DNA from 2 places in the Clostridium kluyveri DSM 555 genome. Region 1 is predicted to be linked to the other one. Evidence: predicted binding sites of a transcription regulator. Region 1 holds the regulator's gene; the other holds the start of a gene.

Evidence for each region. Region 1 encodes Rex, which represses fermentation and respiration genes when NADH is low (regulators of the CRP and FNR family bind a similar motif). Its sites were predicted from a motif close to ATTGTTAANNNNTTAACAAT; they were not measured.
Region 2: CKL_RS17990 (acetyl-CoA C-acetyltransferase) is a predicted target of Rex. The motif match lies at 5,361-5,380, and genes of this name have one in related genera.

Annotation. Positions count from the first base shown of each region.
Region 1 is NC_009706.1:429,481-441,288, forward strand. It holds gene CKL_RS02230 (response regulator) at 31-564, shown strand; gene CKL_RS02235 (ABC-F family ATP-binding cassette domain-containing protein) at 618-2,528, opposite strand; gene CKL_RS02240 (redox-sensing transcriptional repressor Rex) at 2,842-3,474, shown strand; gene CKL_RS02245 (short-chain-enoyl-CoA hydratase) at 3,689-4,468, shown strand; gene CKL_RS02250 (acyl-CoA dehydrogenase) at 4,644-5,783, shown strand; gene CKL_RS02255 (electron transfer flavoprotein subunit beta/FixA family protein) at 5,800-6,579, shown strand; gene CKL_RS02260 (electron transfer flavoprotein subunit alpha/FixB family protein) at 6,599-7,603, shown strand; gene CKL_RS02265 (3-hydroxybutyryl-CoA dehydrogenase) at 7,827-8,636, shown strand; gene CKL_RS02270 (sulfide/dihydroorotate dehydrogenase-like FAD/NAD-binding protein) at 8,884-9,777, shown strand; gene gltA (NADPH-dependent glutamate synthase) at 9,777-11,168, shown strand; gene CKL_RS02280 (DNA-3-methyladenine glycosylase family protein) at 11,365-11,808, shown strand, end outside.
Region 2 is NC_009706.1:3,731,610-3,743,417, reverse strand. It holds gene upp (uracil phosphoribosyltransferase) at 1-344, shown strand, start outside; gene CKL_RS18010 (deoxycytidylate deaminase) at 544-960, shown strand; gene CKL_RS18005 (MraY family glycosyltransferase) at 1,273-2,301, shown strand; gene wecB (non-hydrolyzing UDP-N-acetylglucosamine 2-epimerase) at 2,354-3,502, shown strand; gene CKL_RS17995 (acetyl-CoA C-acetyltransferase) at 3,685-4,860, shown strand; gene CKL_RS17990 (acetyl-CoA C-acetyltransferase) at 5,657-6,832, shown strand; gene CKL_RS17985 (acetyl-CoA C-acetyltransferase) at 7,713-8,894, shown strand; gene CKL_RS17980 (ATP synthase subunit I) at 9,307-9,675, shown strand; gene CKL_RS17975 (F0F1 ATP synthase subunit A) at 9,709-10,392, shown strand; gene atpE (ATP synthase F0 subunit C) at 10,442-10,687, shown strand; gene CKL_RS17965 (F0F1 ATP synthase subunit B) at 10,749-11,228, shown strand; gene CKL_RS17960 (F0F1 ATP synthase subunit delta) at 11,233-11,778, shown strand; gene atpA (F0F1 ATP synthase subunit alpha) at 11,783-11,808, shown strand, end outside.

The DNA of each region.
Region 1 (11,808 bases):
TATATAAAGGATATGGTGGTGGGTGAAACCATGAGGAAAATATTATTAGTAAACGATTGTAAACTTGAAAGTATTATTATGAAAGATAAACTAATAAATATGGGCTATGAAGTGGAAATTTCTAATGAGTATGGTGTCTTTTCAAAAGTTAATAAATTTAATCCAGAAGTTGTTATAGTAAATTTTGTGATGAAGGAGATTACTGGAGATAAACTTATAGAGAAAATAAAAATCAAAAATCATAATATTGTCTGTATCCTTTCTTCCTGTGATAGAATAAATTTAAAAGATTTTAAAGGAAAAGGCGTAGATGAGGTTATAAATACACCTATAGAGGAAAAAGAACTTTCTATGCTGATAAATAAAGCTATATTAAAGTATCAGGTAAAGGATGCTGATTCCGAAGATAATAGAATTGACCATAAAGAAAATAATAAAATTGAACATAATAATGTAGTAGCTATATTAAAAAAAGTAATTTTGTTTTGTCCTTATTGTGGAGGAAAATTAAAAAATGGAAGTAATTCTTTTGTATTTTGTCCATACTGCGGTGAAAAAATATAATAGAAATCATGGAGGAAATTAGTGCATATTCTAACGCCCTCCATATCTGTATCTTAAAACATTTCTTCCCATGTATTATATAAATCATCTAGTTTATTTTGTGTAATTAAAATTTCTGAGTGTATTTCACTACTTTTATTGGGATCTGAATAAACTTCCTCTAGACATAGTTTCTGTTGTAGCTCTAATATATAATCTTCTAACTTTGATATTTGGTCTTCAGTAGTTTTTATGAGAAGATTTTTTTTTCGTTGATTTTTTTCATAATCTTTTTTTCTCTTTTTATCATGCCGTGTTTGAGTTTTAGTCTTTGAAATACTTATCTCCTCTTGAAATCTCAAAGGATTTTTTTTCTTTTCTGTATAGTAGGTATAATTACCTACATATTCTTTTATTTCACTTTGGCTTAATTCATATATTCTGTTTATTGATTTATTCAAAAAATATCTGTCATGAGATATTACAAGTATAGTACCATCATAATCCAGTAAAGCTTCCTCTAAAGCTTCCCGAGAAGCTATATCTAAATGATTTGTAGGCTCATCCAGAAGCAAAAAATTAGATTTAGACAGCATTAGTTTTAATAGATTTATTCTGCATTTTTCTCCACCACTTATGGAAGAAATTTTTTTAAATACATCCTCCCCTGTAAATAGAAAACTGGCTAGTGCATTTCTAATTTCGGTAGTAGTAAGTTTTGGGAACTTATCCCATACTTCGTCTATTATAGTTTTTTCAGGATCTAAATCAGATTGTTCCTGATCATAATACCCTATTATGATATTTTTACCTAATTTACAAATCCCTGTATTGGATTCTATTTGTCCCATGATTATTTTAAAGAGAGTGGTTTTACCACAGCCATTTTTACCTACAATTGCTGTTTTATCCCCTTTTTTTACTTGGAAATTTACGTTCTGGAATAATAATTTCTCATTAAATCCTTTACTTAAGTTTTCCACATAGAGTACATCATTACCGCTATTTATCTCAGTTTTAAATATTATATTTTTAATTTTTATATCTTTATCTGGAGGAGGCAGCCTATCCATTTTATCCAACATTTTTTGACGGCTTTCTGCTGCTCTTATGCTTTTTTCTCTATTAAAGGATCTGTATTTTTCTATAATTTCTTCCTGCTTTTTTATTTCCATCTGTTGTATGTTATACGCTTTTAATTGAGTCTCGTAGTTCTTTTTTTTAAGCTTCAAAGAGTTAGTATAATTTCCATTGTAAAAATTTATATGACCATTTATAAGCTCCATAGTTGACTGTGTTATAGTATCTAAAAAATATCTGTCATGGGATATTATAATTATGGTTCCTTTATAAGATTTTAAATAGTCTTCAAGCCATTCTATAGCTTCTAAATCCAAGTGATTAGTAGGCTCATCTAGTAAAAGTATATCCGGTTTTGTTAAAAGCAATTTACAAAGGGCAACTCTTGTCTTCTTACCTCCACTTATTATGCTTATAGGATCATGAAATTCATTCATGGAAAAACCTAGTCCTGTTAAAATTTTATTTATTTCTGCTTTATAGGTGTATCCTCCTCTATTTTTATAAAGTTCTGAATAGGTAGTATAATCGTTAATCAATTTGTTTCTATAGTCTTCATCTTTGGAATCGTAGGGCTCATTCATTAAAGTTTCTAATTTATTTAATTTATTCTCTAAGTCAGTTATGGCTTGAAATACGGTGAGCATTTCATCGTATATGGTATTTGAAGAATCAAGTGATAAATGCTGGGTCAAATAGCCTATTGTTTTAGTCTTATCTATAAACATATCTCCACTATCTGGAGCTATATTATTAGTTAAAATTTCAAACAGGGTAGACTTTCCAGCTCCATTTGGACCTATTAGTGCTACACGATCTTCTTCGTTTATATTGAAAGTTATATTTTCTAATATGACATCTATTCCATAACTCTTATGAATATTTTTACAGCTTAAAATAATCATAGCAATAACACCTTCCTCAATTTAATATTTTACTATGTAAAATGATTTTTTTATAGATTTTATTTAAAATATAGAGAGTATTTATTGATATAATAGAAATCATTGATATAATAGATGTAATATAAATATTATAAAGATTGAAAAACCTTAATAAAAAATATAAAATAATAAAAAATAGGAGATTAACATATGTTATAATTGAGATAATACTATATAGGAATAAAATTGAATTATGAACTTATAGTATAATTTATTTTGATATATAAATTTTAGTATATAATTAAAACATATAGTTATGGATATGAGGTGCGGTATGGATAAGAAAAAAGATATATCAATGTCTGTTATAAAGAGACTGCCTAAATATCATAGATATTTAGGCAACTTAATGAGAAATGATGTAGATAGGATATCTTCAAAGGAGTTAAGCGAAAAAATAGGATTTACAGCTTCACAAATAAGACAGGATTTAAATTGCTTTGGAGATTTTGGTCAACAAGGATATGGGTATAATGTAAGTGAATTATACAGCCAAATGTGCAATATACTTGGACTTACGAAAGTATATAGAACAGTTATAATAGGCGCAGGGAATATAGGGCAAGCTATATCTAATTACATCGGTTTTGAAAAATTAGGTTTTGAATTAAGAGCTATATTTGATATAAATCCAAAGCTCATAGGTATCAGTATTAGAGATATTGAAATAAGGGATATAGATTATTTGGGTGATTACCTAAGAGAAAATGTTATAGATATAGGTATAATATGTGTTCCTAGTAATAATGGTCAAAAGGTTTGTAATATTTTGGTTAAAAATGGAGTAAAAGGTATATGGAATTTTGCTCCGGTGGATCTTATTGTACCAGAGGATGTAAAAGTAGAAAATGTTCATTTAAGTGACAGTTTATTGACCTTGAGTTGTCTCCTGAATGATATAGAATGATCCTTAAAGTTATATATTTTTATCGTAAATGCTAAAATGAAATATTAAATAAAATTTATTTAATATTTTATATTAATTTATATTGAAATATATAAGGTTAAGGTATATAATAATAAATGAAGTGAAAACTTCAATTATTTTTAAGTGTATTTGTGATATTATTAACAATACTTTGTTAATGTTACTTTTAAAAGGTTTAGGAGGGAGGAGTAATATGGAATTTAAAAATATCATTCTTGAAAAGGATGGAAATGTGGCTTCAATAACGTTGAATAGACCTAAGGCATTAAATGCATTAAATGCAGCAACTTTAAAAGAGATAGATGCCGCAATAAACGACATTGCTGAAGATGATAACGTATATGCTGTGATAATTACTGGGTCAGGTAAAGCTTTTGTAGCAGGAGCAGATATAGCTGAGATGAAAGATCTTACTGCAGTTGAGGGAAGAAAGTTTTCAGTTCTTGGCAATAAAATATTTAGAAAATTAGAAAATTTAGAAAAACCAGTTATAGCAGCTATAAATGGATTTGCACTGGGTGGTGGCTGTGAATTGTCATTGTCTTGCGATATAAGAATAGCTTCATCAAAGGCTAAGTTTGGTCAACCAGAGGTTGGTCTTGGAATTACTCCAGGGTTTGGAGGTACTCAAAGACTTGCAAGAGCAATAGGCGTTGGTATGGCTAAGGAACTTATATATACCGGAAAAGTAATTAATGCTGAAGAGGCATTAAGAATAGGTTTGGTAAATAAAGTAGTTGAGCCAGATAAATTATTGGAAGAAGCTAAAGCTTTAGTAGATGCTATTATTGTTAATGCACCTATAGCTGTTAGAATGTGTAAGGCTGCTATAAATCAAGGACTTCAGTGTGATATAGATACAGGTGTAGCTTATGAAGCAGAAGTATTTGGGGAATGTTTTGCTACAGAAGATAGAGTAGAAGGAATGACAGCATTTGTAGAAAAAAGAGACAAGGCTTTTAAAAATAAGTAATTTAATATTATTATAAATCAGATAAATAACTTAATTTAAGATTATAAATTAATAACTCACGTTTAAATTGTGATCTTTATTTTGATTAAAGGTTTACAAATAAAGGTTTACAAGAAATAATAAATAAAAGATATGTGCTATATTTAGTATGAAAACTATTTAGGAGGTAAAATAAATGGATTTTACATTAACAAACGAGCAAAAATTTGTAGAACAAATGGTAAGTGAATTTACTGAAAATGAAGTTAAACCTATAGCTGCTGAAATAGATGAAACAGAAAGGTTTCCTCTTGAGACAGTAGAAAAATTTGCTAAATACGGAATGATGGGTATGCCTTTTCCAGTTGAATACGGCGGCTCAGGTACAGATTATTTATCCTATATAATAGCAGTAGAAGGACTTGCAAAGAGTTGTACTTCATCATCAACTATATTGTCAGCACATACTTCACTTTGTGCAGCACCTATTTATGATTGGGGTACAGAAGAACAGAAACAAAAATACTTAGTTCCTCTTGCAAAGGGAGAAAAACTTGGAGCATTTGGTTTAACTGAACCTAATGCAGGTACTGATGCTGCTGGACAGCAGACAACAGCTGTTTTAGAAGGGGATCATTATGTATTAAATGGACAAAAAATATTTATTACAAATGGTGCATATGCAGATACTTTTGTAATATTTGCAATGACAGACAGAAGCAAGGGTACAAGAGGAATAACAGCATTTATAGTTGAAAAAGATTTCCCTGGTTTCTCCATAGGAAAATCTGAAGATAAGTTGGGAATTAGAGCTTCCTCAACTACAGAACTTATATTTGAGAATTGCATAGTTCCAAAAGAAAATATGTTAGGAAAAGAAGGAAAAGGATTTACTGTAGCAATGCATACTCTTGATGGAGGAAGAATTGGTATAGCAGCACAAGCGTTAGGTTTAGCAGAAGGCGCATTAGCTGAAGCACTTAATTATATGAAAGAAAGAAAACAATTTGGAAAAGCTCTTTACAAATTCCAGGGATTAGCATGGATGGTTGCAGAATTAGATACTAAAATAGAAGCTGTTAAACAACTTGTTTATAAAGCAGCAGTAAATAAACAAATGGGTCTTCCATATTCAGTGGAAGCTGCAAGAGCTAAATTAGCTGCGGCTACTGTAGCTATGGAAACAACTACTAAAGTTGTTCAAATCTTTGGTGGATATGGATTCACTAAGGATTATCCAGTAGAAAGAATGATGAGAGATGCTAAGATAACTGAAATATATGAAGGAACTTCACAAGTACAAAAGATGGTTATTTCAGCAAATTTATTTAAATAAATAGGAGGAGTTCATAATGAAAATAGTAGTTTGCTTAAAGCAAGTACCAGATACAACTGAAGTTAAAATAGATCCAAAAACAGGAACATTAATAAGAGAAGGCGTTCCATCAATAATAAACCCAGATGATAAAAATGCACTTGAAGAATCAATTGCTTTAAAAGAAAAAGTAGGGGGTACAGTTACAGTAGTAAGCATGGGGCCTCCACAGGCAGTGGATGCACTTAGAGAAGCTCTAGCTATGGGAGCTGATGAAGCAATATTAGTTTCAGACAGAGCTTTTGCAGGAGCAGATACTCAAGCTACTTCCTATGCATTAGCAGGAGCACTTAAAAATTTAGAATATGATTTAATATTTGCAGGAAGACAAGCTATAGATGGAGATACTGCACAGGTTGGACCTCAAATAGCAGAAAAATTAGGAATACCTCAGATAACATATGTAGAAAAAGTTGATGTAGATGGAGATACTTTAACAGTTCAAAGAGCTTGGGAAGATGGATATGAAGTAGCAAAAATTAAAACTCCATGCATGTTAACTGCTATAAAAGAGTTAAATCAACCAAGATATATGAACATGAAGAACATATTTGAAGTTTTCAAGAAAGAAGTTAAAATATGGAGTGCTGACGACTTAGATGTAGATAAAAATAAACTTGGTCTTAATGGTTCCTGCACAAAAGTTAAGAGATCACATACAAAAGAAGCAAAAGGAGCAGGAGAAATCGTTAATAAACCAATAAAAGAAGCAGTAGCATATTCAATTTCAAAATTAAGAGAAAAACATGTCATTTAATATATAGGAGGGGTTTAGAATGAACTTAGCAGAATACAAAGGCGTATGGGTATTTGCTGAACAAAGGGATGGAGAACTACAAAAAGTAGCACTTCAATTAGTTGGAAAAGGAAGAGAATTGGCAGACACTTTAGGAGTAGAATTAACTGCTGTATTACTTGGTAGTGAAGTAGATGATTTGGCAAAAGAATTAGTTGCATATGGAGCAGACAATGTTTTATACGCAGATAGTCCTCTTTTAAAACATTATACTACAGATGGATACACTAAAGTAATAGATGAACTTATAAAAGAAAGAAAACCAGAAATATTACTTATAGGAGCTACATTTATCGGAAGAGACTTAGGACCAAGAGTTGCAGGTAGAGTTTTTACAGGTCTTACAGCAGACTGTACAGGACTTGATATAGATGAGGCAACAAAAAATTTGATGATGACAAGACCTGCATTTGGTGGAAACTTAATGGCAACTATAGCTTGCGAAAAAACAAGACCTCAAATGTCAACAGTAAGACCAGGAGTTTTTAATGCGCTTCCAAGAGATGCTTCAAGAACTGGAAAAATAGAAAAAATAGCTGCAAATGTTGCAAAAGATGACATCAGAATTGAAGTGCTTGAAGTAGTTAAATCTGCTGGCGATACAATAGATATTTCAGAAGCAGATGTAATTGTATCAGGTGGAAGAGGACTTGGTGGTCCAGATGGATTCAAAGTTCTTAAAGAATTAGCAGATTTATTAGGTGGAACTATAGGTGGATCCCGTGCAACTATAGATGCTGGCTGGATAGATAAGAGCTATCAGGTTGGACAAACTGGTAAAACAGTAAGACCAGGTCTTTATATTGCATGCGGAATATCAGGTCAAATACAACATTTAGCTGGTATGCAGGATAGTGGATTTATCGTAGCTATCAATAAAGATGAAAACGCTCCAATGATGCAAGTAGCGGATCTTGCAATTGTAGGAGATTTATATAAGGTTGTTCCAGAATTTGTAGAACAAGTTAAAGCTTTAAATCTTTAATTGATTTTATAAATATTTATAATCTATAAATAGTATTTCTATGTGTTAGAAACCTCCCCTGCAGTATCAATATAGTATTGCAGTGGAGGAAACTATATGAATAAATGCTTTTATTTTAAGCATACTAATTTTAATTTATTACTAAAATTCAATCATATTAAATTTTTAAGGAGGAGTGACATATATGAGTATTAAAAGTGTAGCGGTTTTAGGTAGTGGAACTATGTCTCGTGGAATTGTGCAGGCTTTTGCAGAAGCAGGTATAGATGTAATTATCCGTGGAAGAACTGAAGGTAGTATTGGAAAAGGTCTAGCAGCAGTAAAGAAAGCTTATGATAAAAAAGTATCAAAGGGGAAAATTTCCCAGGAAGATGCTGATAAAATAGTTGGAAGAGTAAGTACAACAACTGAACTTGAAAAATTGGCTGATTGTGATCTTATAATAGAAGCAGCATCAGAGGATATGAATATAAAGAAAGACTATTTTGGAAAATTAGAAGAAATATGCAAGCCTGAAACAATTTTTGCTACTAATACTTCTTCATTATCTATAACTGAAGTAGCAACAGCTACAAAGAGACCAGATAAATTCATAGGAATGCATTTCTTTAATCCAGCAAATGTTATGAAATTAGTTGAAATCATAAGAGGTATGAATACTTCACAAGAAACTTTTGATATTATAAAAGAAGCTTCCATTAAAATAGGAAAAACTCCTGTAGAAGTTGCAGAAGCTCCAGGATTTGTTGTAAACAAGATATTAGTACCAATGATCAATGAAGCAGTAGGAATTTTGGCAGAAGGAATAGCTTCAGCAGAAGATATCGATACAGCTATGAAATTAGGCGCTAATCACCCAATGGGTCCTTTAGCATTAGGAGATCTTATTGGACTTGATGTAGTTCTTGCAGTTATGGATGTACTTTATAGTGAAACTGGAGATTCAAAATATAGAGCTCATACATTACTTAGAAAATATGTAAGAGCAGGATGGCTTGGAAGAAAATCAGGAAAAGGATTCTTCGCTTATTAAAATTATGTGATTTAGATAGATTTAAATGTATTTTAAGTAATATTTAAATTATAATAATTAAAAAGAATTTTGGGCTAATTAATGATTAGTCTAAAATCTTTTTTTAATTATATAGTTTTTTATAGTAGTGAAATTATTTTGGTAGTATGATATAATATAATAAAGGGCTTATGTTTGAAATTAGATTTAAGTCTTAAAGTTAAACGTTTTATAATAGTTATTAGTTTTTTCAGATGGGGTGAATGGAATGTATAAAATTGTAGACAAACAAGCTCTTGCACCTAAGATATATTCAATGGATATAGAGGCGCCAAGAGTAGCTAAGTCCTGTCTTCCAGGGCAATTCATTATAGTTATAATAGATGATAAGGGTGAAAGAGTACCTCTTACCATTTGTGACTATGATGCAGAAAAAGGAACAGTAAAGATAGTATTTCAAACAATGGGTGCATCAACACAAAAATTGGCGAAATATGAAAAAGGAGATTCTATTAGAGATTTCGTAGGGCCTTTGGGAATGCATTCAGAATTTCTGGACGAGGATTTAGAAGAACTTAAGAAAAAGAATATTATATTTGTAGCAGGAGGAGTAGGAACAGCTCCAGTTTATCCGCAGGTGAAATGGTTAAGTGAGCACGGAGTAAAAGCTGATGCTATAGTAGGTTGTAAATCTAAGGACCATTTACTTTTGGAAGAAGAAATGAAGGCTGTAACAGATAACCTATATATAGCTACTGATGACGGAAGCTATGGATATAAAGGATTTGTTTCAGACAAACTTAAGGAACTTCTAGATGATAAAAAAGGTAAAAAATATGATTGTGTAGTTGCTATAGGGCCAATGATTATGATGAAGTTTTTATGCAAACTCACAAAAGAATATGATTTAAAAACTATAGTAAGCTTAAATCCAATAATGGTAGATGGAACTGGTATGTGCGGAGCTTGTAGGGTTACAGTAGGTGGAGAAGTTAAGTTTGGATGTGTAGACGGACCGGAATTTGACGGACATTTGGTTGATTTTGATGAAGCTATGAGAAGACAAGCTATGTATAAGACCGAAGAAGGAAAGAAAATTCTCCAAGCAGAAGAAGGAGACACCCATCATGCTAAGGGATGTAATTGCGGAGGTGACAAATAATGGCTGTAGATAGAATGAAAAGAGTACCAATAACAGAACAGGATCCAAAAGTTAGGGCAACTAATTTTGATGAAGTATGTCTTGGATATACTGAAGAAGAAGCAGTACAAGAAGCATCAAGATGTTTAAATTGTAAAAAACCAGGATGTGTTTCAAAATGTCCTGTTTCAATAAGCATACCACAGTTTATTGAACAAATTAAAAATAAAGATTTTGAAGCAGCAGCTAAAGTTATAGCAAAATCCAGTGCGCTTCCTGCAGTCTGTGGAAGAGTATGTCCACAGGAAAGTCAATGTGAATCAAAATGTGTACTTGGAATAAAAGGAGAAGCTATTGCAATAGGAAAACTTGAGAGATTTGTAGCTGACTGGTCAAGAGAAAATGATATAGACCTTTCAGATAAAGAAGCACCAAAGGGTAAAAAAGTAGCGGTTATAGGAAGTGGCCCTTCAGGACTTACCTGTGCAGGGGATTTGGCAAAACTTGGATACGATGTTACTATATTTGAAGCACTTCATGAAGCAGGCGGAGTTTTGGTTTATGGAATTCCAGAATTTAGACTTCCAAAAGATACTGTAGTAAAGCATGAAGTAGAAAACGTAAAAAAATTAGGTGTTAAGATAGAAACAAATGTAATAATAGGAAGAACTATTACTATAGACGAACTTGTAAAAAATGAAAAATTTGATGCTGTATTCATAGGCTCCGGTGCAGGACTTCCAATGTTTATGAATATACCAGGAGAAAATTTAAATGGTGTATTTTCAGCTAACGAGTTCTTGACTAGAAGTAATCTCATGAAGGCATTTAAAGATGATTATGCTACACCAATAAAAGTTGGTAAGAAAGTTGCAGTAATAGGCGGAGGAAACGTTGCTATGGATGCAGCTAGAACGGCATTGAGATTGGGAGCAGAATCATATATAGTATATAGAAGATCAGCAGAAGAAGTTCCAGCAAGGGCAGAAGAAGTTCACCATGCTAAAGAAGAAGGAGTACAATTCCATCTTTTAACTAACCCTATAGAAATATTAGGTGATGAAAAGGGTTGGGTTAAAGGTATGCGTTGTATAAAGATGGAACTTGGAGAACCAGATGCATCTGGAAGAAGAAGACCAGTTCCAATAAAGGGTTCAGAATTTGAATTAGAGGTAGATACAGTAATAATGTCCCTTGGAACATCACCAAATCCATTAATAGCATCTACAACAAAAGGACTTGAAATGAATAAACGTAAGTGTTTAATAGCAGAAGAAGAAACTGGACTAACTACAAGAGAAGGAGTATATGCAGGAGGAGACTCAGTAACTGGAGCTGCTACTGTTATACTTGCTATGGGAGCAGGTAAAAAAGCTGCAAAAGCTATAGATGAGTACTTAAGCAAGAAATAATCTATTTTCTAGAAAAGCTGTATTAGGTTAATGACCTAATACAGCTTTTTATATTGGCAGTGTAATGAAATAATATTGATTGCCTTTATCTTGTTCTGGATTATTATATAAAATTCATTTCAATTTAAGAATCATTTAATGAAATCATAAGATAGTTAGTGTATAATGATATTAAAAATTTGTAAGGAGTAATTATATGGATTTTAATTATATAGAAAATTTACAAAATGGAGTTATATTAAAAGATGTAAGAAATTTTGAGTTACCCCATATATTTGATTGTGGGCAATGCTTTAGATGGAATAGAGAGAAAAATGGGAATTACATAGGAACAGCTTTTGGAAAAGTTATAGAAGTAGAAAAAAAAGAAGATGATGTATTCATATATAATACCTGTGAAAAAGACTTTAAAGAAATATGGTGTGAGTATTTTGATCTATACCGGGATTATGGGGAAATAAAGCACATATTAGGTAAAGATCCTATTTTAAAAAAAGCTGTAGGGTTTGGAGGGGGTATTAGACTTTTAAAACAGGAACCTTTCGAATTAATTGTTTCTTTTATAATATCTGCTAACAACAGAATTCCCATGATAAAGAAAGCTATAGAGAATATAAGTAAAAGATGGGGTGAAACTTTA
Region 2 (11,808 bases), 660 kb from region 1:
AAGTAGGGCATATAGGACTCTATAGGGATGAAACTACATTAAAGCCTGTGGAATATTTTTGTAAATTACCCCAAGACATAGGGGAAAGAGAAGTGATTGTTACAGATCCTATGCTTGCTACAGGAGGTTCAGCTATAGATGCTATAACTATGTTAAAACAAAAAGGTGCTAAGAATATAAGGCTCATGTGTTTGATAGCCGCAGAAGACGGTATAAAATCAGTTACAGAAGCACATCCAGATGTTGATATTTATACGGCAGCCATAGATAAAGAGTTAAATAAAAATGGATATATAGTTCCAGGCCTTGGAGATGCTGGTGATAGGTTATATGGAACAAAGTAAAAATTATTTTAATTTTTAGTAAGAAAAGCCCAATTTATAACTTAATGGGCTTTTCTTAAAGTATTTTATGATAATTCATTTTTAAAGTAGCAAAATTTTAATATATGACCTATAACAGGAAAGGAATTGTTCCAAAACATTATCTAATAGTTTATAATATATAATGTATTAGTATATATTAAGGAGACAATTGCTAACTATGAGGAAAGATTGGGATAATTATTTTATAGATATTGCTTTTCAAGTTGCAGAGAGAAGTACGTGCCCTAGATTGCATGTAGGGGCAGTTCTTGTAAAGAATAGAAGAATAAAAGGTACGGGATATAATGGTAGTCCTAGGGGATTAGAACATTGTGATGAAGCAGGATGTTATATGAAAGATAATCATTGTATAAGAACCATTCATGCAGAAGTGAATTGTTTGCTTGAAGTATCACCAGATGATAGGGAAAACTCTACACTATATGTAACCCATATGCCTTGTCCGGAATGCCAAAAATTAATAATTAACTGTGGAGTTAAAAGGGTTATATATTGTGAAGATTATATACCAGAAATTAATTGGTTTAAAAAAGTACCTGAAATTGAATTAATATGTATAAAAAGAGTAAAATAATATAATATCTGGATGAAATATTTTTAGATTCATATGAAATTGATTATAATAAATACTTTTATTCTTCTGAATCTTAAAAATCAAGTGATCCTTGGGTTTAGGTGGAGTTTGCCATAGAGAAATACAGAAATACTTATCTTCATCTGAACCTTAGAAGAACTTATCTAGGCGCGTAGAAGTGCTTATCTTAGCACTGGTAGTGTTCAGATAAATCATAAAGGGGCATAAAGCGCTAATTTCCAATTTTCAGGAATAGGGGATTAACGATAACAGCCTTGGGATAAACAGAAGATATGATTAAGGAAGGTTAATATGAATAGTTTATACCTATTTGCAATAGTATCAACAGTGCTTTCAGTTATATTTACGCCAATTGTTAAAAAGATTGCTTTAAAGTTACAGATTATAGATGTGCCAGAGGGGGATAGAAGGATACATAATAAACCAATGCCTCTCTTGGGGGGATTATCCATATATTTTTCCTTTATAATTACATTGGTGCTTAAAAGAGGAAATCTTACAAGGGCGGAGATGGGACTCGTATTAGGGGCTACAATAATAGTAATAGGCGGATTCTTAGATGATAAATTTGATATAAAGCCCAGATATAAATTAATATTTCAAGTTGCAGCTTCTATAATTTTAATTATTTATGGAGTAAAAATAGTGTTAATTACTAATCCTTTTAGCAGCTTGTATCAATTTACCAATGTGGGAGTAATGTCTATCCCATTAACTATAATTTGGGTAGTGGGTATTACCAATGCCTTAAATTTGATAGATGGTTTAGATGGTTTGGCATCAGGTATTGGGTTGATATCTTCTTTGACTATTTTGATTATAGCATTATTAAATAATAGATATGAAGCTGCAGTGCTTGCCATTATACTGTGTGGGTCTATACTTGGATTTTTACCCTATAATTTTAATCCTGCTTCTATATTTATGGGAGATACAGGAGCACAACTACTTGGATTTTTACTTGCATCTATATCCATTGAAGGAGCTATAAAATCTGCTGCAGCATTTTCTATAGCAGTTCCTATTCTTGCACTTGGAATACCAATATACGATACTCTTTTTGCTGTGATAAGAAGAAAGATAAATGGTAAACCTATTATGCAAGCTGATAGAGGACATCTTCACCATAGACTTCTTGACATGGGATTTAGTCAGAAACAAGCTGTTGGAACAATGTATGCTATAAGTGCAGTGCTAGGCAGTTTTTCTATAATAGCTATGGAGATAAATGCACAACTATCTTATTTTCTTCTGGCGATAATTATGATGGTTTTAGTTTTTATAGCTTGGAGGGCGGGGTTTTTTGAACATAGAGATTAAGGTATCTTTCATTTTTCAGTTGCGTTAGATACCTAAAAATGGAGGTTTTAATATGAATAAACTTAAAATTATCACAATCTTTGGAACAAGGCCTGAAGCAATAAAAATGGCTCCGTTAATTAAAGAGTTTGAAAAAAGACGTAATATAGAAAATAAGATATGTGTTACAGCGCAACATAGAGAAATGCTGGATCAAGTTCTAAAACTTTTTAATATTATACCTGACTTTGATTTAAATATAATGAAAAGCAATCAAACATTGACAGGTATAACCAGCAGGGTACTTCAAGGACTTGAAGAAGTATTTGATAGAGAAAATCCAGACTTAGTGCTTGTTCATGGAGATACTACTACTACATTTGCAGGAGCACTAGCAGCTTTTTATAAAAAGATAAGAGTAGGTCATGTGGAAGCAGGTCTTAGAACTTATGATAAATATTTTCCTTTCCCAGAGGAAATGAATAGAAAACTTACGGGAGCTATAGCCGATCTTCATTTTGCACCAACATCTGGCTCCAGAGAGAACCTCCTTAGGGAAGGAGTACCTATGAATGAAATATTTGTTACCGGCAATACAGTAATAGATTCAATGAAATTTACTGTGGATAAAGACTATGTGTTTAATAATAATGAATTAAATGATATAGATTATCATAAAAGTAAAGTAATAATGGTAACTGCTCATAGGAGGGAAAATTGGGGAGAAGGCATTGAAAATATTTGTAATGCATTAAAAAAAATAGTAGAAGAAAATAAAGAAGTAGAAGTAATATACCTTGTACATTTAAATCCTAAAGTGAAAGATATAGTATATAAAATACTTGGAAATATTAATAGAGTTCATCTCTTAAATCCTTTAGATACTAAAGAAACTCATAATTTGATGGATAGATGTTATATGGTTATGACTGATTCAGGGGGACTTCAAGAAGAAGCTCCACATCTTGGAAAACCTGTATTGGTGCTTAGGAATGTAACTGAAAGACCAGAAGCGATAAAAGCGGGTACAGTAAAATTAGTTGGAATAAACAAAGAAGATATAGTAAGATTGGCAAGTGAACTTATATCAGATTCCAGTAAATATGATGTGATGAGTAGAGCCGTAAATCCTTATGGGGATGGCAAGGCATCAGGGAGAATAGCTGCAGCTATCTTGCAGTACTTTAATATAGAAAAAGGGGAATATGAAGAGTTTATTTGAGTATACTATGTTTTTAGGCTAGTAAGTTAATTATAGAAGTGTAAAAAACCTTTGTGTTTTTTTTAACAACAACATTGACAACGTTATGATTACTTAGTATAATTAGCTTGTCATCAGGATATTAAACATCGGATAGGTTAAATTTTGGTTAAAAATAAAATAAACTTTTAGGAGGATTTACTATGAGAGAAGTAGTTATTGTAAGTGCAGTGAGAACAGCTATAGGAAGTTTCGGTGGAACTTTGAAAGATGTTCCAGCAGTGGAATTAGGAGCTGTAGTTATAAAAGAAGCAGTAAAAAGAGCAAATGTTAAGCCAGAACAAATAGATGAAGTTATATTTGGAAACGTAATACAGGCAGGTCTTGGTCAGAGTCCAGCGAGACAGGCAGCTGTAAAAGCAGGTATTCCTGTAGAAGTTCCAGCATTCACATTAAATAAGGTTTGTGGTTCAGGACTTAGATCAGTAAGTTTGGCAGCTCAGGTTATAAAAGCTGGAGATGCTGATATTGTCGTAGTTGGTGGAATGGAAAACATGTCTGCTGCTCCATATGTACTCCCAAAAGCTAGATGGGGACATAGAATGGGAGAAGGAAAAATAGTTGATGCTATGATAAAAGACGGACTTTGGGAGGCATTCAACAATTATCACATGGGAATTACAGCTGAAAACATAGCAGAAAAATGGGGTTTAACAAGAGAAGAGCAGGATGAATTTTCAGCAGCGTCCCAGCAAAAAGCAGAAGCAGCTCAAAAAGCAGGTAAATTCAAAGATGAAATAGTTCCAGTAACTGTTAAGATAAAAAAGAAAGAAGTAGTTTTTGATACTGATGAGTATATAAAACCAGGAACAACTGTTGAAACACTGGCAAAATTGAGACCAGCATTCAAAAAAGATGGAACAGTTACAGCAGGTAATGCTTCAGGAATAAATGATGCAGCAGCAGCTTTAGTTGTGATGAGTGCAGATAAGGCAAAAGAACTTGGAATTAAACCACTTGCAAAGATTGTTTCCTATGGAAGTGCAGGATTAGATCCGACAATAATGGGATATGGTCCTTTCCATGCAACAAAAGCAGCACTTGAAAAAGCTAACTTGTCAGTTGCAGATTTAGACTTAATAGAAGCAAATGAAGCATTCGCTTCACAGAGTTTGGCAGTAGCAAAAGATTTAGAATTTGATATGAGCAAAGTAAATGTAAATGGAGGAGCAATAGCTCTTGGACATCCAGTTGGAGCATCAGGAGCAAGAATACTTGTTACATTACTTCATGAAATGCAGAGAAGAGATGCAAAAAAAGGTCTTGCAACATTATGTATAGGCGGTGGAATGGGAACTGCTTTAATAGTAGAGAGATAAATAAAAAATGTTACTTTAAACATGTAAAATAGATGATTTAGACTGTCGGCAAAATTTGTCGGCAGTCTTTTATTTTTGTTGTATTTAATCATTTCTTTTTATATTTGCAAATAGATTCTATTAAAACAAGTGAAAGTGAGCTAGCAAAGAAAAATGTTAATACTATAAGAAAAGATACTGACGAATACAAATTCTATTGTTATATTTTGATCGTGGATGTTCGTCAATAGAATTAATGGCAAAAAATCTATCTTTATTGAAATGGGATCCTTCTACTATTTTTTTGATTTCAAATAATTAATTAACGCTTTATTCAAGCTATATTTTTCTATGTTTATTTTTGGGAATCAAACACTTAAATGTAAATTTATTTGATTTTTTAGTTTGAAATGTTTTAAAATAAAGCATATTTGCTTATTTTAAGTCAATATGTTTATATATGATTAAATAGCTTAAAAAACAGTGTAAAAGCTGTCCATAAATATATATGTTTGCTAAACTTTGTTTTTTTTTTAACAATGCATATTGATAAAAAATTAATTAATTAGTATAATTAATATATTAGAATTGTACGAATTAATTAAATTATTTTGAATAATGATGTTTAAGGTATAAACTTAAATAATTGTGAAGTAACATCATACAATTTCATCATTTATAAAAATTTTTTAATGAACTAATATAGTTTATATTTAAGAATATGAGCACTAAGATTCAAAACACTTGAAATTTAAGTGATTTATAACTTTACTAAAGATTTAAGTTTAAATAAATTTATTTTAGGAGGGTTCATTTTATGAAAGATGCAGTTATTGTAAGTGCAGTAAGAACAGCTATAGGGAGTTTTGGTGGAACTTTAAAAGATATTTCTGCTGTAGATTTGGGGGCAATAGTTATAAAAGAGGCTGTAAAAAGAGCAGGTATAAAACCAGAACAAGTAGATGAAGTTATATTTGGAAATGTAATACAGGCAGGTCTTGGACAAAGTCCAGCGAGGCAAGCTGCTGTAAAAGCAGGCATTCCTGTAGAAGTACCAGCGTTTACACTAAATAAGGTTTGCGGTTCAGGACTTAGATCAGTAAGTTTGGCAGCTCAGCTCATAAAAATTGGAGATGATGATATTGTTGTAGTTGGTGGAACAGAAAACATGTCCGCTGCACCATATCTACTTCCAAAGGCCAGATGGGGACATAGAATGGGAGAGGGAAAATTAGTTGATGCCATGATAAAAGATGGACTTTGGGAAGCATTTAACAATTACCACATGGGAATTACAGCTGAAAACATAGCAGAAAAATGGGGAATAACAAGAGATATGCAGGATGAATTTGCATTAGCATCCCAACAGAAGGCAGAAGCAGCCATAAAGGCAGGAAAATTTAAAGATGAAATAGTTCCAGTAACCGTTAAGCAGAAAAAGAAAGAAATAATTTTTGATACTGATGAATTCCCTAGATTTGGGACAACTATAGAAGCATTAGCAAAATTGAAACCATCATTCAAAAAAGATGGAACAGTTACAGCAGGTAATGCTTCGGGAATAAATGATGCAGCAGCAGCTTTAGTTGTAATGAGTGCAGATAAGGCAAAAGAACTTGGAATTAAGCCTCTTGCAAAGATTGTTTCCTATGGAAGTAAAGGATTAGACCCAACCATAATGGGATACGGACCTTTCTATGCAACAAAGTTGGCACTTGAAAAAGCTAACTTGTCAATTGCAGATTTAGACTTAATAGAAGCAAATGAAGCATTCGCTTCACAAAGTTTAGCAGTAGCAAAAGATTTAGAATTTGATATGAGCAAAGTAAATGTAAATGGAGGAGCAATAGCTCTTGGACATCCAGTTGGCTGCTCTGGTGCAAGAATACTCGTTACATTACTTTATGAAATGCAGAGAAGAGATGCGAAAAAGGGACTTGCAACATTATGTATAGGGGGAGGAATGGGAACTGCACTAATAGTTGAAAGATAATTTTATATAATGGATTATATTTGTAGTCTAAAATAAAGAACAAAGTAAGTATCGTAATGATTACTTGCTTTGTTTTTTTATTAGAGTAAGTTTTATTTACATAATAATTTTAATTTTGTTTTTAACTAGAGCATGTCTGAAAACTTAAAATTTGATAAAAACCAGATTCTTGGCAGAATTAAGAAAAAAACTGGAGATTGATATTATGGCATGAAAACGATATGAAATGTCAGATAAACAATGGATTCAAAATTTTGGGAGATAAGGTGTACGGCATAAAGGAAATACGGAAATATATTTCATCCAAAGGGGGTATCGTACACAATTCCTCCCAAGTCTAATAGTCAAAATCCATGAAAATGTGATTGATACCTCTATAAAGAACGTCATCTAGTTAGAATGCTTTTTTAATAAAATAGGCTGTGCAGATAAGTGTAATAATATTCATAAAAGTTAATATAAGTAATATAAAATCTCTATTATTTTATAAAATATCGTATATTATGGCATTTACAGTTAAAATATCAAAATATAAATGAATAAGTCAAATATAAACGGAAATATTCATATATACTTCTGTTTATATGACTTTGTGTTTTTTTTAACAAGAAATATTGATTAAATATCAATTAACTAGTATAATATAATTGTGTGAATTAAATTGCTTATTTGAAATAATCAATATTTTAAATAGGTTTAGATAATTGTGAAATTCGTATGGGAGATTTCAGGATTTGTAAAAGTTTTCTTAAGATAAATGCGACATTTTTGTAAAAATTGTAATGATAATTAGTTAAAATTATGAAATTTAACATAATTGTAATTTTACAATAATCTGAATGTAAAATATCATAAAAAATAAATTATAGGAGGATTTGTTATGAGAGAAGTAGTTATTGTAAGTGCTGTAAGAACAGCGATAGGAAGTTTTGGGGGAACTTTAAAAGATGTTTCTGCTGTAGATTTAGGAGCTATAGTTATAAAAGAAGCAGTAAAAAGAGCAGGTATCAAACCAGAACAAGTAGATGAAGTTATATTTGGAAATGTAATACAAGCAGGTGTTGGACAAAGTTTAGCAAGACAATCAGCTGTATATGCAGGTCTTCCAGTAGAAGTACCAGCTTTCACAGTGAATAAGCTTTGTGGTTCAGGACTTAGAACAGTAAGTTTAGCAGCTAGTCTTATCAGCAACGGAGATGCTGATACAATTGTAGTTGGTGGATCAGAAAACATGTCTGCATCTCCATATTTAATTCCAAAAGCTAGATTTGGATATAGAATGGGAGAAGCAAAAATATATGATGCTATGTTACATGATGGACTTATAGATTCATTCAACAACTATCACATGGGAATCACAGCTGAAAATATAGCAGAAAAATGGGGAATAACAAGAGAAGATCAAGATAAATTTGCATTAGCATCCCAACAGAAGGCAGAAGCAGCTATAAAAGCAGGAAAGTTCAAAGATGAAATAGTTCCAGTAACTGTAAAAATGAAAAAGAAAGAGGTAGTTTTTGATACTGATGAAGATCCAAGATTTGGTACAACTATAGAAACATTAGCAAAATTGAAACCTGCATTTAAGAGAGATGGAACAGGAACAGTTACAGCAGGTAATTCTTCAGGAATAAATGATTCATCAGCAGCATTAATCTTAATGAGTGCAGATAAAGCAAAGGAACTTGGAGTTAAACCAATGGCAAAATATGTTGATTTTGCAAGCGCAGGATTAGATCCAGCTATCATGGGATATGGACCATATTATGCAACAAAAAAAGTGCTTGCGAAAACTAATTTAACAATAAAGGACTTTGATTTAATAGAAGCAAATGAAGCATTTGCAGCTCAAAGTATAGCAGTAGCAAGAGATTTAGAATTTGATATGAGCAAAGTAAATGTAAATGGAGGAGCAATAGCTCTTGGACATCCAGTTGGCTGCTCTGGTGCAAGAATACTTGTTACACTACTTCACGAAATGCAAAAGAGAGATGCAAAGAAAGGTCTTGCAACACTTTGCATAGGTGGAGGACAAGGAACCGCTGTAGTAGTTGAAAGATAATTTAAACATATTTTAAATATTTAAGAGAGAAAATAAAGAAAGTATTGATTTAATGCTTTCTTTATTTTTACGTGTCATTAAATATTTATTATCATATAAAATTTTAAATATACAGATTTAATGAGTAATTACTGCAAAATATAGCATTAATTTACTTAGATTAAAGAAAAATAAACAATTTAGAGAAAAATCAAGCTTTTAGATTATATTTTTAGGGTATATAATTAAAGTTGTATGCTGACAAAAGCTGTGTATTATATTAGCTGTAAAGGATTAAATAGTATTATAAATTTATTACATACCTTAGTAAAAGTATGTAATAAGCTTTTGAAATTTTCTATATTATGATAAAATATGTTTAAAAACAGTAATCTAATTTTTAATATGTACTTATTCGTAAAAGGAGGAATTGATGAATAGAGATAGTTTAGGAAATACAAAGATGGTATTTTTAATTAATGTACTAATAGGTATATTGTTAGCGGGTTTATCACAGTTGTTTTTCAAGAGATATGGATTATTTATTCTACTTGGAATGTCTATAGCTATGTTTAATTTTTTTGTTAACAATATACTAGGTAGGTCAATGCTACATAAATTTAAAAATTCATCGGCATTTTTATATCTTATAGGTTTTATTATTAGAATTATGATTGCTACAGGAATAGGGTATATTACTTTTAGATACAACAAATATAATGCAATAGCATATCTGTTTGGCTACACTTGTAATCTATTAGGCATATATATATATTTAGCTTTTGAAAATAACAAAACATAAACGTATAAATAATTATAGAAGGGATGTGATGAAGTGGAACACTTTTCGCCATTGTTTTCAATACATTTGGGATCATTTGATATTCCTATAACTTCTAGTGTTGTGGTACAATGGGGTATTATTTTAATTTTAGCTGTCTTAGCAAAGTTTTTTACACGAAATATGCAAAGACTGCCCGATGGAAGACAGAATGTTGTTGAGATGATTGTTGAGGCAGTACAAAATCTAGTTAAAAATAATATGGGAAAAGAGTACATATCATTTGTGCCGTATATAGGAACTCTTGCAATATATATATTGGTAATGAATATTGCACCAGTAATTATAGGATTAAAAGCTCCTACGGAAGATCTGAGTGTTACATTAGGCTTAGCACTTATAACTTTTGTATTGGTTCAATTTAATGCCATTAAAAAAACTGGATTGAAAAATTATTTTATAGGTTATACTAAACCAGTTGTAATGTTATTGCCCCTTAATATTGTAGAGAGATTAGTTCTTCCAGTGTCTTTAAGTCTCCGACTGTTTGGAAATTTAACTGCGGGAGCTGTAATTATTGGAATAGTATATGAAGGATTAGGAAATATCGCATGGTTCTCACAGTTTTTAATCCCCATTCCTTTACATGCTTTCTTTGATTTATTTGATGGCTCAATACAGATGATAGTATTTGTTATGTTAACAGTAATGAATATAAGAATTGTTGCTGAACACTAATATATTTAATTTTTTAATATTTAATTTATTTTGAAGGAGGATTTTTATTATGAATTTGGATTCACAATCATTTATATCAGGCATGGCAGCTATAGGAGCAGGATTAGCAGCTATAGGATGCTTAGGTGGAGGTATTGGAATTGGTATCGCTACGGGAAAGGCAGTTGAAGGTGTTTCAAGACAGCCAGAGGCAAGTGGTAAAATATTAAGTATGTTCTTTGTAAGTGCAGCCTTGTCAGAAGTAACAGCTATTTATTCCCTATTGATAGCTCTTATTTTAGCATTTAAAGTTTGATTTTATTATATACCTCACCAAATTTAGACATACATTTTAGAGGGGAGGATTGAAGTTTAACATGCAAGTTAATTGGGTTACAGTTGTTATAACAATAATAAATTTTGTTGTATTATACATTATCTTAAGGCATTTCTTCTTTAAACCAGTTGATAATGTACTTACCAGTAGACAACAGGAAATTAATTCAAAGATTAAAAATGCCTATGAAAATGAAAAAAAGTCCAAAGAGTTGGTTACCAAACATGAGGCATTATTGAAAGGCTCAAGAGAAGAAGGTAAAAATATTGTTGAGGGTTATAAAAATAAGGCAGAACAAATTTCAGAAAATGTATTAAATGAAGCACGCAGGGAAGCACAGTTAATACTAGACAGGGCGAAGAATGAAGCAGATAGAGAAAGAGAAAAAGCCCAGGATGACATAAAAAATCAAGTGGTAGATTTAGCTATTTTAGTGTCATCGAAAGCCTTAGAAGGATCTATTGATGAAGAACAACATAGAAAACTTATTAAGGACTTTATAGCTAAGGTAGGTATCTAAAAAGATGTATGAATATTTAGATAGAAGATACGCTCTTGCACTTTATAAAATTGCAGAGGAAAAGGGAAAAGTTGAAGAATATTTAGAGGAATTAAAGGATGTTACAGATATAATAAATAATGATACTCAATTTTTAGAATTTATAGAGCATCCTGAAATTAGTACTGCTGAAAAGAAAAAAACATTTATAAATGTTTTTAAAGGTAAAATAAGTGAAGATATACTTTCGTTTTTACTAATACTTATTGATAAAGGAAGAATTAATCAATTGTATAGTAAGCTTAAAGAAATGGGAAAGATATATCTTGAAAATCATAATACAGTTATTGCTACAGTAAAAACTGTTATTCCTTTAGAAGATGATGAAAGGGAAACTCTAACTGAAAAATTAAGGAGAAAGTTTAATAAAGAAGTTTTGATTAAAGAAGAATTAGATCCTGAAATAATAGGTGGAGTTTATGTTGAAGTAAATAATATGGTTATTGACGGAACTGTAAAATCAAAGCTTTCTGAAATGAAAAAAATAATGCTTAAAGGAGAACAGAGGTGAGCCTATGAACGTAAAACCTGAAGAAATAAC